2 regions of the Streptomyces sp. NPDC048442 genome follow, and region 2 is predicted to be linked to the other one. Evidence: riboswitches for the same ligand, from Rfam matches in the RefSeq annotation. Region 2 holds a riboswitch; the other holds the start of a gene.
What was found. Region 2 has a riboswitch for glycine ahead of gcvT (glycine cleavage system aminomethyltransferase GcvT). Riboswitches for the same ligand answer to the same signal wherever they lie in the genome.
Positions count from the first base shown of each region.

Region 1: it holds a riboswitch for glycine, as region 2 does, so the genes downstream of both, gcvP (aminomethyl-transferring glycine dehydrogenase) here and gcvT (glycine cleavage system aminomethyltransferase GcvT) in region 2, are expected to answer to the same signal.

Region 1 covers NZ_JBEZKB010000035.1:78,531-85,999, reverse strand. Annotated here, with positions in the region: gene AB0D18_RS35885 (bifunctional nuclease family protein) at 47-520, shown strand; gene AB0D18_RS35880 (MerR family transcriptional regulator) at 741-1,349, shown strand; gene AB0D18_RS35875 (DNA polymerase IV) at 1,394-2,881, shown strand; gene AB0D18_RS35870 (PRC-barrel domain-containing protein) at 3,572-3,937, opposite strand; glycine riboswitch at 4,064-4,161, shown strand; gene gcvP (aminomethyl-transferring glycine dehydrogenase) at 4,361-7,249, shown strand; gene AB0D18_RS35860 (DUF5999 family protein) at 7,377-7,469, opposite strand, start outside.
Region 2 covers NZ_JBEZKB010000007.1:2,934-10,402, reverse strand. Annotated here, with positions in the region: gene AB0D18_RS12845 (ABC transporter substrate-binding protein) at 1-555, opposite strand, end outside; gene AB0D18_RS12840 (ABC transporter permease) at 684-1,700, opposite strand; gene AB0D18_RS12835 (enhanced serine sensitivity protein SseB C-terminal domain-containing protein) at 2,164-2,946, opposite strand; gene AB0D18_RS12830 (enhanced serine sensitivity protein SseB) at 3,154-3,930, opposite strand; gene AB0D18_RS12825 (AAA family ATPase) at 4,286-4,813, opposite strand; glycine riboswitch at 5,102-5,198, shown strand; gene gcvT (glycine cleavage system aminomethyltransferase GcvT) at 5,347-6,471, shown strand; gene gcvH (glycine cleavage system protein GcvH) at 6,560-6,934, shown strand; gene glyA (serine hydroxymethyltransferase) at 6,965-7,469, shown strand, end outside.

The DNA.
Region 1 (7,469 bases), on a different contig from region 2:
GGAGCCCGACTACCCAAACCGGTCGGGCACGTCCTAGGGTTGCTGTGTGAACGAGCTCGACGTCGTAGGTGTCAGGGTGGAAATGCCCAACAACCAGCCGATCGTGCTCCTGCGTGAAGTGGGAGGCGACCGGTACCTTCCCATTTGGATCGGACCGGGTGAGGCCACGGCCATCGCCTTCGCCCAGCAGGGGCTGGCACCCGCCAGGCCGCTGACGCACGACCTTTTCAAGGACGTGCTCGAAGCGGTCGGCCAGGAGCTCACCGAAGTGCGGATCACTGATCTGCGGGACGGGGTCTTCTACGCCGAGCTGGTTTTCGCCAGCGGGGTGGAGGTCAGTGCGCGGCCGTCCGACGCGATAGCGCTGGCGCTGCGCACCGGGACGCCGATCTACGGCAGTGACGGGGTGCTGGACGACGCCGGGATCGCCATTCCGGACGAGCAGGAGGACGAGGTGGAGAAGTTCCGCGAGTTCCTCGACCAGATCTCGCCGGAGGACTTCGGCACCAACAGCCAGTGAGCTGCTGCCGGCCGTGAGCCGTGGCCGGTGAGCCGTGGTTCCCGGCCGGGCCTGCCGTTCCTCAGGGGATTTCAGCGCATTCAGGCAGCCTTTCCCCGATGAGAGACACGGGAAACCACTCTCAGGGTGATTATCACTCGGCATGCCGAGTGTGGCGATCGTTGACGCACCCCGGGTGACTGCCTACCGTCGACAAGGCAGGTCAAGGACGGAGGTCGGCGTGAGAATCAGCGGCGATGGTACGGCGACGGGCGGGCCGTATCCGCTCGGCAGTTCGGCCGACCCCACAGCAGGTCAGCACTCCCTCGCGGCGGCACAGGCCGCCGCGGGAGTGACCGAGTCGGTCGGGTATCGGGGGCCCACCGCGTGCGCGGCAGCCGGTATCACGTACCGGCAACTGGACTACTGGGCGCGTACCGGGCTCGTCGAGCCGAGTGTGCGGCCCGCCTACGGATCAGGGACGCAACGGCTCTACAGCTTTCGTGACGTCGTGGTCCTCAAGATCGTCAAGCGGTTCCTGGACACCGGTGTCGCGCTCCAGAACATCCGTGCCGCCGTGCAGCACCTCAGGGAGCGCGGCTTCCAGGACCTGGAGCGGATGACGCTCATGAGCGACGGGGCGACCGTCTACGAGTGTGTCTCGCCGGACGAGGTCGTCAGCCTGCTGCAGGGCGGTCAGGGGATCTTCGGGATCGCCGTGGGCGTGGTGTGGCGGGACGTGGAGACGGCCCTGTCGCAGCTGCACGGGGAACGCGTCGACACGGGCGAGACGCTCGTCGGGAACAACCCGGGTGACGAGCTGGCGCGCCGGCGGAACCGGGCCGGCTGACGCTCTTCGGCCGATTGTCAGTGGCGTAGGGCAGCATCGGTGGTGTGAGGACCGCGCCGACCATTCTGCATCTCGACATGGATGCCTTCTTCGCCGCCGCAGAGCAGGCGGCGAAACCCAGCCTGCGCGGGAAACCGGTGGTCGTGGGCGGGCTGGGGCCGCGTGGGGTGGTCGCCACCGCTTCGTACGAGGCGAGGCGCTTCGGGGTGCACTCGGCGATGCCGATGGCCCAGGCGCGCAGGCTCGCGCCGAACGCCGCCTATCTGGTGCCGCGCTTCTCGCTCTACCGGACGGTGAGCGAGCAGGTGATGGAGCTGCTGGGGCAGCTGTCGCCCCTCGTGGAGCCGCTCAGCATGGACGAGGCGTTCGTGGACCTGGAGGCGGGCGGGACGGCCGCGGACACCGCGTCCGCGCGGGAGGTCGGTGAGCGGCTGCGGAAGCGGATCAGGGCGGTCACCGGGCTGAGCGGGTCGGTGGGGCTCGCGGGCTCCAAGATGCTGGCCAAGATCGCGTCCGAGCAGGCCAAGCCGGACGGGCTGGTGCTGATAACTCCGGGGACCGAGAGAGAGCTGCTCGCGCCGATGTCGGTGCGGATCCTGCCGGGGGTGGGACCCGCGACGGGGGATCACCTGCGGCGAGCCGGGATGACGACGGTGGCGGACCTCGCGGCGGCGGGCGAGGACGAGCTCGTACGGCTGCTGGGGCGGTCACACGGGGCGTCGCTGTACCGGATGGCGCGGGGGATCGACGACCGGCCCGTGGTGGCGGAGCGGGACGCGAAGTCAGTGTCGGTCGAGGACACCTTTGACGTGGATCTGCACGACCGGGTGCGGGTGCGGTCCGAGGTGGAGCGGCTGGCCGAGCGCTGTGTGGAGCGGCTGCGGGCGGCGGGGCGGTCGGGGCGGACCGTGGTGCTCAAGGTGCGAAGGTTCGACTTCTCGACGCTGACGCGGTCGGAGACGCTGCGAGGGCCGACGGACGACACCGGGGTGGTGCGGGAGGCGGCCGCGCGGCTGCTGGAGGGTGTCGACACCACGGGCGGGGTGCGGTTGCTGGGGGTGGGGGTGACGGGGCTGGCGGACTTTACGCAGGAGGACCTTTTTGCGCAGGCGGCGCAGGTTGCCCGGGAGGAGGCGGCGGCGGCGGGGGCTGTGCCGGGGACGGGGTCTGTGGATTCGGGGCGTGCGGGAGCGGTGGACGCGGTGGGGGAGGGCGTTGCGGGCGGCATTGAGGAGGCGGGGGAGAGCGGGGCGGACGAGGCAGCCGGGGCTGGGCGTGGAGCTGGGGCCGGGGGTGGCGGGGGTGAGCCGGTTTCTGCGCGGCGGTGGCATGCGGGGCACGACGTGCGGCATGCGGAGTACGGCGCGGGGTGGGTGCAGGGGAGCGGGGTGGGGCGGGTGACGGTGCGGTTCGAGGAGCCGGGGTCGCCGGCGCCGGGACGGGTGAGGACTTTCCGGGTGGACGATCCGGAGCTGGAAGCGGCGGAGCCGTTGCCGTTGGTGGGGGTGCCGGGGGAGGACGTGGGGGTTTAGGGGCGGGACAGGGGTCTGGGGCCTTTCCCTGGTGGGGCGGCGGCATGGCTGGGTGGGGTGGTGCCGGTGGGGTGGTGGTGCGGCTGGGTGGGGTCGCGTCGGCCGAGGGCGCGGCTGGATGGGGCGGTGTCGGTGGGGGGGATGGCATGGCTGGGCGGGGCGGGGCCGGTCGGGGCGGTGGCATCGCTGGGTGGGGCGGGGCCGGTCGGGGTGGAGGTGCGGCTGGGTGGGGTCGCGCCGGCCGAGGGCGCGGCAGGATGGGGCGGTGCCGGTGGGGGGATGGCAAGGCTGGGTGGGGCGTGCCAGTAGGGAGGCGGCATCGCTGGGCAGGGCGGGGCGGGGCCGGTCGGGGCGGTGGCATGGCTGGATGGGGTGGTGCCGGTGGGGTGGTGGCATGGCTGGACGGGGCGGTGTCGGTGGGGGGCAAGGCTGGGTGGGGCGTGCCAGTAGGGAGGCGGCATCGCTGGGCAGGGCGGGGCGGGGCCGGTCGGGGTGGTGGCATGGATGGGTGGGGTGGTGCCGGTGGGGTGGTGGTTTGTGGCTGAGTGGCTGTTGGTGCGGGTGAGGTGTGTTTGTCGTTGAGCAGGGTGCGGGTGTGCACGGTGTGCAGGTGGGGGTGTGTTTGGGGGCGTGGTGGTCCGTGGGGTGGGGCGGGTGTGGGGGTAGCGGGGGACCGGGGTGGGGTGGGGGTTAGGTTTCTCCGTTGGTCAGGGTGCCGAAGTCCTGGTCGGGGGTGGTCGGGGGTGCGGAGTCCAGGCCGTAGTGGTGGTAGAGCTGGAGTTCTTGTTCGGGGGAGAGGTGGCGGCCCACGCCGAAGTCAGGGGCGTCTTTGATCAGGGACTTTTCGAAGGGGATGCGGAGGGCGTTGTCGACGAGGCTGCTGGGTTCCAGGGGGACGAAGGCGTCGCGGGAGAAGAGGCCGGTGCGGACGGCTGCCCACTCCGGGATGCCCGTGGCGTCGTCCAGGTAGACCTCGTCCACCGTTCCGATCTTGGTGCCGTTGCGGTCGAATGCTTTGCGGCCGATCAGGCTGCGCGGATCGATGTCGGTCTGCACGGTCGGTCCCTTCAACTGGTCGCAACTGCTGTGTGAACCCCGTAAAACATACGAAAGAGCAGAATTGAGAGCCTGGCCACTCGAGGGATTGAGGCGGGAGTGCGCTGGTAGGCTGGCCGTGGCTGCTGACCCCGCGCGGGAGAGTCCTCCGAGGTGGATTTCGGAGGCGCCGAAGGAGCAACTCCTCCCCGGAATCTCTCAGGCCCCTGTACCGCACGGACGAGGTCACTCTGGAAAGCAGGGCGGGTGGCGGGCACGGCGCAGGCCGGTGCGTGACCCTTCCTCACCGACGGTGAAAGTCGGAGCTCCGTACGCGGTGTTCCGGTGAAGCTCTCAGGTTGAGATGACAGAGGGGGAGGCCGTCCGGGTACCCGTGCCGTGGTGCCCCTCGCAGGTCGTGTCAGACCAGGAGGCCTTCCGCAGATGACCGCCAACCGTCGTATTGCGCTCGCAGAGCTTGAGCGTGGAATCCCCTTTGAGCAGCGCCACATCGGACCTGATGACGAAGCGCAGGCCAAGATGCTCGCGCAGGTCGGTTACGGGTCGCTCGACGAGCTGACTGCTGCCGCGGTGCCGGACGCCATCAAGAACGCCGAGGCGCTGAACCTGCCGGACGCGCGCACCGAGGCCGAGGTGCTGGCCGAGCTGCGTACGCTCGCCGACCGCAACCAGGTGCTGGCCCCGATGATCGGGCTCGGGTATTACGGGACGTTCACCCCGCCCGTCATCCTGCGGAACGTGATGGAGAACCCGGCCTGGTACACGGCCTACACGCCCTACCAGCCGGAGATTTCGCAGGGGCGCCTCGAAGCGCTGCTCAACTTCCAGACGATGGTCGCCGAGCTGACCGGGCTGCCGACGTCCGGCGCCTCGCTGCTCGACGAGGGCACTGCCGCCGCCGAGGCCATGTCGCTCGCGCGGCGGGTGGGCAAGGTCAAGAAGGGAGTGTTCCTCGTCGATGAGGAAACGCTTCCGCAGACCATTGCCGTGATTCAGACGCGCGCCGAGCCCACCGGTGTCGAGGTCGTCGTCGCCGACCTGGCGGCAGGGATTCCGGCCGAGGTCGCCGAGCGCGGTGTGTTCGGTGTGCTGCTGCAGTACCCGGGCGCCTCCGGTGTCGTACGGGACATCAAGCCGGTCATCGAGCAGGCGCACGAGCTGGGCGCCATCGTCACCGTTGCCGCGGATCTGCTGGCGCTGACGCTGCTGACCTCGCCGGGCGAGCTGGGTGCCGACATCGCCGTCGGTACGACGCAGCGGTTCGGTGTGCCGATGGGCTTCGGCGGTCCGCATGCCGGGTTCATGGCCGTACGCGAGAAGTTCGCGCGCAGCCTGCCGGGGCGGCTCGTGGGTGTGTCCGTGGACGCGGACGGCAACAAGGCATACCGGCTGGCGCTCCAGACGCGTGAGCAGCACATCCGCCGCGAGAAGGCGACCAGCAACATCTGTACGGCGCAGGTGCTGCTGGCGGTGATGGCGGGGATGTACGCCGTCTACCACGGCCCGGACGGGCTCAAGGGGATCGCGCGCCGGACCCACCGCTACGCGTCGATCCTCGCCGAGGGGCTGCGCGCCGGCGGCGTCGAGGTCGTGCACGGCGAGTACTTCGACACGCTGACCGTACGGGTGCCGGGCAAGGCCGCCGAGGTCGTCGCCGCCGCCCGTGATCACGGGGTCAATGTGCGTCTGGTCGACGCCGACCTGGTGTCCGTGGCGTGCGACGAGACCACCGCGCGGGCCCAAGTCACCGCGGTCTGGGCCGCGTTCGGCGTCGAGGGCGACATCGAGGCGCTGGACACGGCCGTCGCTGAGGCGCTGCCCGACGCGCTGCTGCGGGCCGACGAGTTCCTGGCCCACCCGGTCTTCCACCAGCACCGCTCCGAGACGGCCATGCTGCGCTACCTGCGCAAGCTCGCCGACCGTGACTACGCGCTGGACCGCGGCATGATCCCGCTCGGCTCCTGCACCATGAAGCTGAACGCGACGACCGAGATGGAGCCGGTGACCTGGCCCGAGTTCGGTGCGATCCACCCCTTCGCGCCCATCGAGCAGGCCGCCGGTTACCTGACGCTCATCCGTGAGCTGGAGGAGCGCCTCGCCGAGGTCACCGGGTACGACGCGGTGTCCATCCAGCCCAACGCCGGTTCGCAGGGCGAGCTGGCCGGACTGCTCGCCGTACGGGCGTACCACCGGGCGAACGGCGACGAGCAGCGCACCGTGTGCCTGATTCCGTCCTCCGCGCACGGTACGAACGCCGCGAGCGCGGTCATGGCCGGCATGAAGGTCGTCGTGGTGAAGACCGCGGACGACGGCGAGGTAGACGTAGAGGACCTGCGGGCCAAGATCGAGCAGTACCGGGACGAGCTGTCGGTGCTGATGATCACCTACCCGTCCACGCACGGCGTCTTCGAGGAGCACGTCGCCGACATCTGCGCGACCGTGCACGAGGCCGGCGGCCAGGTGTACGTCGACGGTGCCAACCTCAACGCGCTGGTGGGCCTCGCCAAGCCCGGCAAGTTCGGCGGCGACGTCAGCCACCTGAACCTGCACAAGACCTTCTGCATCCCGCACGGCGGCGGCGGTCCCGGCGTCGGCCCGGTCGGTGTGCGCGCGCACCTCGCGCCGTACCTCCCCAACCACCCGCTCCAGCCGGCGGCGGGCCCTGAGACGGGCGTCGGTCCGATCTCTGCCGCACCGTGGGGTTCGGCCGGCATCCTGCCGATCTCGTGGGCGTACGTACGGCTCATGGGCGGCGAGGGCCTGAAGCGGGCCACCCAGGTGGCCGTGCTCGCCGCGAACTACATCGCGAAGCGTCTTGAGCCGCACTACCCGGTGCTCTACACCGGTCCGAACGGCCTCGTCGCGCACGAGTGCATCGTGGACCTGCGCCCGCTGTCGAAGGCGACGGGCGTCAGCGTCGACGACATCGCCAAGCGCCTCATCGACTACGGCTTCCACGCGCCGACCATGTCGTTCCCGGTCGCCGGGACGCTGATGATCGAGCCGACGGAGAGCGAGAACCTCTTCGAGCTGGACCGGTTCTGCGACACGATGATCGCCATCCGTGGCGAGATCGAGAAGGTCGCGGCGGGCGCATGGCCGGCCGACGACAATCCCCTCGCGAACGCCCCGCACACCGCTGCCGCGCTCGGTGGCGAGTGGACGCACGCGTACAGCCGCGAGGAGGCCGTCTTCCCGGCCGGGGTCTCGGCGGCCGACAAGTACTGGCCGCCGGTGCGCCGGATCGACGGTGCGTTCGGCGACCGCAACCTGGTGTGCTCGTGCCCGCCGATGGACGAGTACGACAACTGACGGGCGCCGTCGGTGGGTTGACATGAGTGGGGGCCGGTTCGGAGTGGATGCTCCGGGCCGGCCCCTTTGTCGTACGTCCTGCTGCGTGGTGCGTGTGGCGGCTGCGATAAGCCCCTGCGCGGATTGCCTAGGCAGCGGTGGCCACGTCCAGCGGGCGGTGCGGTGCGATGATCTGCCCGTTCGGCAGCAGTTCGCCGGTGTCCTCGAAGAGGAGGACGCC
Region 2 (7,469 bases):
GGGACCCTTGTACTCCTTCTTGGGGTCAAGGGCCTTCTGGAGGTAGATCGGACCGCCGGGCAGGACCTTGTCGGCCCACACGCGCTCGATGCCGTACTTGATGTCCTTGGAGGTGATCGGCGAGCCGTCCTGCCAGGTGATCCCGTCACGCAGCTCGTACGTGTAGGTCTTGCCCCCGTTGGAGATCTTGCCGTTCGCCTTGGCGAGGTCGGGCACCAGCTCGGCGCCCGCCGCACCCGGCTTGGGCGCGTACGAGACCAGCTGGCGGGAGTAGAAGCGGGCGAGGTCCCACGTGAAGCCGTAGTACTGACGCGTCGGGTCGGTCGAGTCGAAGTCCTGCTTGCCGATGAACTTGAGCGTGCCGCCCTTCTTCGTCGAAGCGTTGGCGACTGCCGCGGTCGCGGCGTTGAAGCCCGCGCCCTTGCCCGGCTTGCCACTGCCCTCGCCGCCCTTGCCACCGCCACCACCGCACGCCGCGGTGGTCATGAGGGCGGTCACTACGAGCGCTGCTCCGGCGACCTGCCTGATCCTCGCCGACGAACGTTGGGTGTTCATGGGTTCTGCAACCTCCGGAAGAGTGCGGTTACCGGCACGAAGCCCGGGAACCTGCGGGGAGCCGCCTGGCCGTTGTGGCAGGGGCGATACGGAAGAGGTGCGGCCCGAGCGGGCCACGGGCCCCGTGATCAACGGGTGCCCTTCGGGTCGAGCGCGTCGCGCACCCCGTCACCGAAGAGATTGAAGGCGAGCACCGTGATGAAGATCGCCAGACCGGGCACGATCATGAACATCGGGTCGCTCTGGTAGGTGTCCACGGCCTTGTCGAGCATCTGCCCCCAGGACGCGGTCGGCGGCTTCACCCCGGCGTTCAGGAAGGAGAGTGCCGCCTCGGTGAGGATGTTGGTGGGGATCATCAGCGTCGTGTAGACGGTGATCGGCGCCACCAGGTTGGGCAGCAGTTCCTTGAACAGGATGTACGCACGACCGGCACCGAGGCTGCGTGAGGCCTCGACGTACTCCTTCTCGCGCAGCGACAGCGTCTGGCCTCGCACGATACGTCCGATGTACGGCCAGCCGAAGAAGCCGATGACCATGATCAGGATGAAGATGCGGACCGAACTGCCCGTCATTCCGAGCAGGTTGCCCGGCAGCACCGACACCAGCGAGATGATGAAGAGCAGCTGCGGGAAGGCCAGCAGCATGTCCATCACACGGCTGATGACCGCGTCGATCCAGCCGCCGAAGTAACCGGCGATGATGCCCAGCACCGTGCCGATGACGACGGCCACCATCGCGGCGAGGAAGGCCACCAGGAGTGAGATCCGGGCGCCGTAGACGACGCGGCTGAACACGTCGCGGCCGTTGCCCGGTTCGAGACCGAGCAGGAAGTCCGAGCTGAAGCCGCCGAAGACGCTGTCCTCCACGCCCTTCGCGACGCCGAACAGCGGGTCGATCCGGTCCTGGTGGAATTCCTCGGGCGGGTGGCCGAGCACGCTCACGATCAACGGAGCGAAGATGGCCGTCAGCACCAGGAGAACGACGACCACGCCGCCGGCCAACGCGAGTTTGTCGCGCTTGAGTCTGGTCCAGGCGATCTGGCGCAGCGATCGCCCCTCGACCGACTTCCTTGCAACATCGGCGGCGACGTCGGCGGCAGCGGCCTTGTCCGCGTCCGGCGAGGTGTCGTGCAATGGTGCCGTCATCGTGGTGGGGACCCCTCTCGGCCGACGGTGGTCGGCCCTTGCCCGCCGCTGTGGCGGCTTGGAGCTTGTCGAACACAGGGCGAACGCCCCTTGATTCGGGGAGTCTTCAATGCCGGAGCCGCACCCCGCCAGACCCCCCGGCCAAAGGATGCGCAAACGTGACGCTTTCAGGGGTGTTCCGGTATCCGGACGGGGCTTAACGAGTGCCGAACAGGGGGCAATGGGGAGCAAGGTCCAGCAGTACGCCCCAACTGGCCTTCATAGCCTCTAAATTGGGACATACCCTTACCGAGACCCGCACGGCCCGCTCATACCCCGCGAACTCGGCACGCAGACAGGGGAATTGTGCCGGAGAGAGGCATTTGCTCAGCGCGAGGCAGGCCTGCCGATGCACGCTCGGGTGCACCTGCGCGGGCGCGCGGGCGCGTCGGTGTGGGCAGGTGTGTGAGTGCGGGCAGGCGTGTCAGTACGCGCGTGACGGGGGGTAGCCGTATCCCGGCGCACCGGTCGGTGCGGGCGCGTGCGCATCGCGGTCGTAGAACGGGCGGGCATTGGCGCGCAGCCACATGCCGACCGGGTCGTGCTCGTCGGTCATCGCGACCGTGGACACCGGCAGCCCGTCGGGGACGACACCGATGGACTGCTGCATCATCGCCCGCACCGCCTCGACCGACTGCCGGCTGGTGTCGTACAGGTCGAGACCGATGGCGAGGTACGGAGCGCCCAGCGCCGGCTGCACCCAGGCACGGCTGAGCGCGCGGACGGCCGGGGTGCGATGGGCGTTCTGGGACAGCTGGGCGTAGAACTGCGGAATTTCCAGCGCCGGTTCGGACATCCGCAGCGGGCCCGCGGGCATCCGGCCCAGACCTGTGGCGATGCGCCGCAGATCGAGCCAGGGGATGCCGACGCCGCCGCCCGGGGCGTGCGGGTTCAGCCAGATGCCCCAGCGGTCGGGGTAGAGGGCGCGGGCCAGGTCGACGCCGGTGCCCACTTCGTACGCCCGGTTCCAGCCGCTCGCGGCGAGCTCCTGCGCGGAGGTCACGCACGGCGCGTAGCCGAAGCCGTCGACCTCCATGTTCCCGTACTGGGCGTCGGGGGATCCGGCGGTGCCGTGCCACAGCAGCATCCACAGCCGGCCGTCCGCGAGGGCGTGCAGCAGTGCCTCGTACGCGTCGAACCGTCCGGGCGTCACCTGGCGCAGCATGTGCTCGACCTGTCCGGCCGCCGCGGTGCCTGACGCGCTCACCCTGGGTCCCGCCCCTCTTCGATCCACCGAGTCCACCGAGTCGACCAATCCGCCCCCGTGTGGCGAGGTCATCCAACCAGCTTAAGCGGCACTGGTGACACCGCGTCGGTGTCGGTTTCGACAGTCTCCCCGAAGGACCGGGGTTCCGTGTTCCCGTGGCCGGATCCCGGGTGCCCCTGTGGTTCCCGTGGTTCCCGTGGGCGGATCTCAGTGTTCGCGTTGGTAGAAGGGCCGTACGCGCTCCAGCATCCAGTCGGCCACGGGGTCCTGCTGCGCCATGTCGAGCAGCAGCAGGTGCACCGGCCACGGAACCGACTCGCGGCCGAGCGCCCGGCCGAGCGCGTCCATCGGCGCGTTGCGGTCCGCGCCCTCCCACGACGACAGCTGTACGCCGACGAACAGCACCGGGTCGTCGCCCTCGATGCTGGCCAGCGCACGGCGGGCGGTGACGACCACGCCGCTCTGCTGGAACTCGCCCGCGGCGGCGGCGAGGAAGTCGACCGGCTCCTCCTGCCAGTCCGGCTCGAACAGCCGCACCCGACCGCCGCTCGCGGGCCCGTCCAGCGGGGAGCGGCCGGTGCGGCACAGCTCGGCGACGGCGGGCGGCGGCAGCGGTGCGCCGACGTTGCCGCCCGGGTTCACGACGATGCCCAGCTGCGGCGGCAGCCCGCGGGCGAACTCCACGGCGGGCGCGACGGCGAAGGACATGTGGCTGCCCACGCACTGCAGGAACTGCTGCTCGGAGCTGAAGACGGGGACGTACGCCTGGCCGTCGATCTCCGTGGTGGGCAGGTCGAGCGGCCCCTGGCCGGGGCTGCCGCCGTTCGGAAGCGGGATCCACAGGGGGCTGCGGCCGATCGTCTCGACGAGGCGGGCGCCCGTGCCGGGACTGCCGAGGGAAGCGGCCAGCACCTCTTCGAGCTCATTCCCCGGCCACCCGGCCCCGGCCCCGAGACCAAGCTCCTGGCCCGCGCCGTGGCCCAGCTCCTGACCGGCACCGTGACCCAACTCCTGGCCGCCGCCGTGACCCAGCTCCTGGCCCGCGCCGCGACCGAGCTCCTGGCCTACGCCGTGCCCCAGCTCCTGGCCCGCACCGTGACCCAGCCCCTGGCCCGGCCCGTGACCCAACCCCTGGCCCGCACCGTGCCCCAGCCCCTGCCCCGCGCCGTGGCCGGAGCCCTGGCCCGCGACCGGGCCCACGCCTTCCGCGTCGTACTGCCCCGTCGTCTCCGGAATGTCCACGGACCCCGCTCCTTCTCGCTGCTCCCACCCTGCGCAACGACCCTATCGCCGGGCCGCTTCCCGGGCAGCGAGGGCCCGCACACCCGGCCGGCGCGGATCAGCCCGCCTCGAAGCCGATCTCCCGCAGCACCCCGGCCGCCTCCCGGTCCAGGAGCACCGCCGAGGCGCACCCGGCGGGCAGCCGCTCGCCCTCCGCCTCGCGGACCAGCGTGCCGACGGCCCGCCGGTGCCGTGCGAAGGCGTAACCGGAGACTCCGCGTCCGCGCTCGCGCTGGCCGTCCCTGGCCACCTCCGGCGTCACGTCGAGCAGCACCAGCCGCAGCCCGCGCCCGCGCCTGCGCGCCTCGCGCGCCAGCCAGCGCCGCACCCACGCCTGCGTACCGCAGTCGTGCACGACCACGCTCTCGCCCGAGCGCAGCGCCCGCCGCAGCCCGGCGTAGTGGGCGATCCGCACCAGCGGGCGGTAGAGGGCGTACGGCAGTGCGCGCGGCATTCTCCGCTCCCACCGCTCGCGCACGTCCTGCGAGTCGATCGTGCGGACCCCCGCCACCGCCCTGCGGATCAGGGTGGACTTCCCGCTGCCCGGCAACCCGGACACCACCACCACATCTCCCGCGGCGAACATCAGCAGACGCGGGCTCCGCCCCGCCCGCTCCCGCAGATCGCGCACGACCGGCACCGGCACGGGCCTCACCGCCCTCACGCCTGGCTTCGCCCCCACGCCTGCCGTAGCGGCACATGCACTGGACTGCTGCAACGTCCTCACCCCTCCCCCTGTGGGTACGACTCACCCTTGCCCAAGAAGTGTAAAGAGAAGGTAATGCGGGACAAGCGATTTGCCGACCGGAGGGGGCGTGCAATGATGTCCGCGCCAGGCACCCCCTGCGCACACCCAAACTTCACAACGGCCGCATGAATCCGCGCGGGAGAGTCCGGGGCAGCAGTGTCCCGGACGCCGAAGGAGCAAGCTCCTCCCTTGAATCTCTCAGGCCCCGTACCGCGCGGGCGAGGCAGATCTGAAAAGCGGATCACCACCCGTCACGGATGGTGGTCCCACCCAAGGTGCAAGCCGGTCGCAGTTGCCCCGGCGAACCTCTCAGGTTCCGATGACAGATGGGGAGGACAGTCCCCGTCGTCATGCCCTGGGAGTCTTTCGTCATGAGCAACGCACCCCGTCTGACCGCCCTCGATGCCCTGCATCGCTCGCTCGGCGCGACCATGACCGACTTCGCGGGCTGGGACATGCCGCTGCGGTACGCGTCGGAGCGCGACGAGCACAACGCCGTACGCACCAGGGCGGGGCTCTTCGACCTCTCCCACATGGGCGAGATCACGGTGAGCGGCCCGCAGGCCGTCGACCTCCTCAACTTCGCCCTCGTCGGCAACATCGGCACCGTCGGCCTCGGCCGCGCCAGGTACACGATGATCTGCCAGGAGGACGGCGGCATCGTCGACGACCTGATCGTCTACCGCCTCGCCGAAACCGAGTACATGGTGGTCGCCAACGCAGGCAACGCCCAGGTCGTCCTGGACGCACTGCTCGCCCGCGCCGAGGGCTTCGACGCCGTCGTACGGGACGACCGCGACGCGTACGCCCTGATCGCCGTGCAGGGCCCCGAGTCCCCCGGCATCCTCAAGTCCGTCACGGACGCCGACCTGGACGGCCTCAAGTACTACGCGGGCCTGCCCGGCACCGTCGCCGGAGTCCCGGCGCTGATCGCCCGTACCGGCTACACCGGCGAGGACGGCTTCGAGCTGTTCGTCGAGCCGCAGCACGCGGAGCAGCTCTGGCAGGCGCTGACCGAGGCGGGCGCGGGCGTCGGCCTCATCCCGTGCGGCCTGTCCTGCCGCGACACGCTGCGCCTGGAGGCGGGCATGCCGCTGTACGGCAACGAGCTGACGACGAAGCTCACCCCCTTCGACGCCGGCCTCGGGAGGGTCGTCAAGTTCGAGAAGTCCTCCCACGAAGCAGACTTCGTCGGTCGTACGTCCCTGGAGGCGGCCGCCGCACGCGCCGAGAGCGCCCCGCCGCGCAAGCTCGTCGGCCTGATCGCCGAGGGCCGCCGCGTCCCGCGCTCCGGCTACGAGGTCGTCGTCGACGGTCAGGTCGTCGGCGAGGTCACCTCGGGTGCACCCTCCCCCACGCTCGGCAAGCCGATCGCGATGGCGTACGTCGACGCGGCCTTCGCGGCCCCCGGCACGGCGGGCGTCGGTGTCGACATCCGCGGCAGCCACGAGCCGTACGAGGTCGTCGCCCTGCCGTTCTACAAGCGCCAGAAGTGACGAACGCCGCAAGCTTGGCGGCGTACCTCTGTCTCACCTCTCAAGACCCGGTTCATCAGCACTCCCCCGCATCCAGGAGAATTCAGTCATGAGCAACCCCCAGCAGCTGCGGTACAGCAAGGAGCACGAGTGGCTCGCGACGTCCGAGAACGTGGCGACGGTCGGCATCACCGAGTACGCGGCCAACGCGCTCGGTGACGTCGTCTACGCCCAGCTCCCCGAGGTCGGCGACACGGTGACCGCGGGCGAGACCTGTGGCGAGCTGGAGTCGACCAAGTCCGTCAGCGACCTGTACTCCCCGGTGACCGGTGAGGTCGTCGCGGCCAACCAGGACGTCGTGGACGACCCCTCGCTGGTGAACTCCGCCCCCTTCGAGGGCGGCTGGCTGTTCAAGGTGCGCGTCACGGAGGAGCCGGCCGACCTGCTCTCCGCCGACGAGTACTCCGCGCTCTCCGGCAACTGACAACGCCTGAACCCCCTAGGGACTCGCCTGATGTCGCTTCTCAACTCCTCCCTCCACGAGCTGGACCCGGACGTCGCCGCAGCCGTCGACGCCGAGCTCCACCGCCAGCAGTCCACCCTCGAAATGATCGCCTCGGAGAACTTCGCTCCGGTCGCGGTCATGGAGGCCCAGGGCTCGGTCCTCACCAACAAGTACGCCGAGGGCTACCCGGGCCGCCGCTACTACGGCGGCTGCGAGCACGTCGATGTCGTCGAGCAGATCGCGATCGACCGCATCAAGGCGCTGTTCGGTGCCGAGCACGCGAACGTCCAGCCGCACTCGGGCGCGCAGGCCAACGCCGCGGCGATGCACGCGCTGATCAAGCCGGGCGACACGATCATGGGTCTCAGCCTGGCCCACGGCGGTCACCTGACCCACGGCATGAAGATCAACTTCTCCGGCAGGCTCTACCACGTGGTCCCGTACCACGTCGACGAGACCGGCGTCGTGGACATGGAAGAGGTCGCCCGCCTCGCCAGGGAGACCCAGCCGAAGC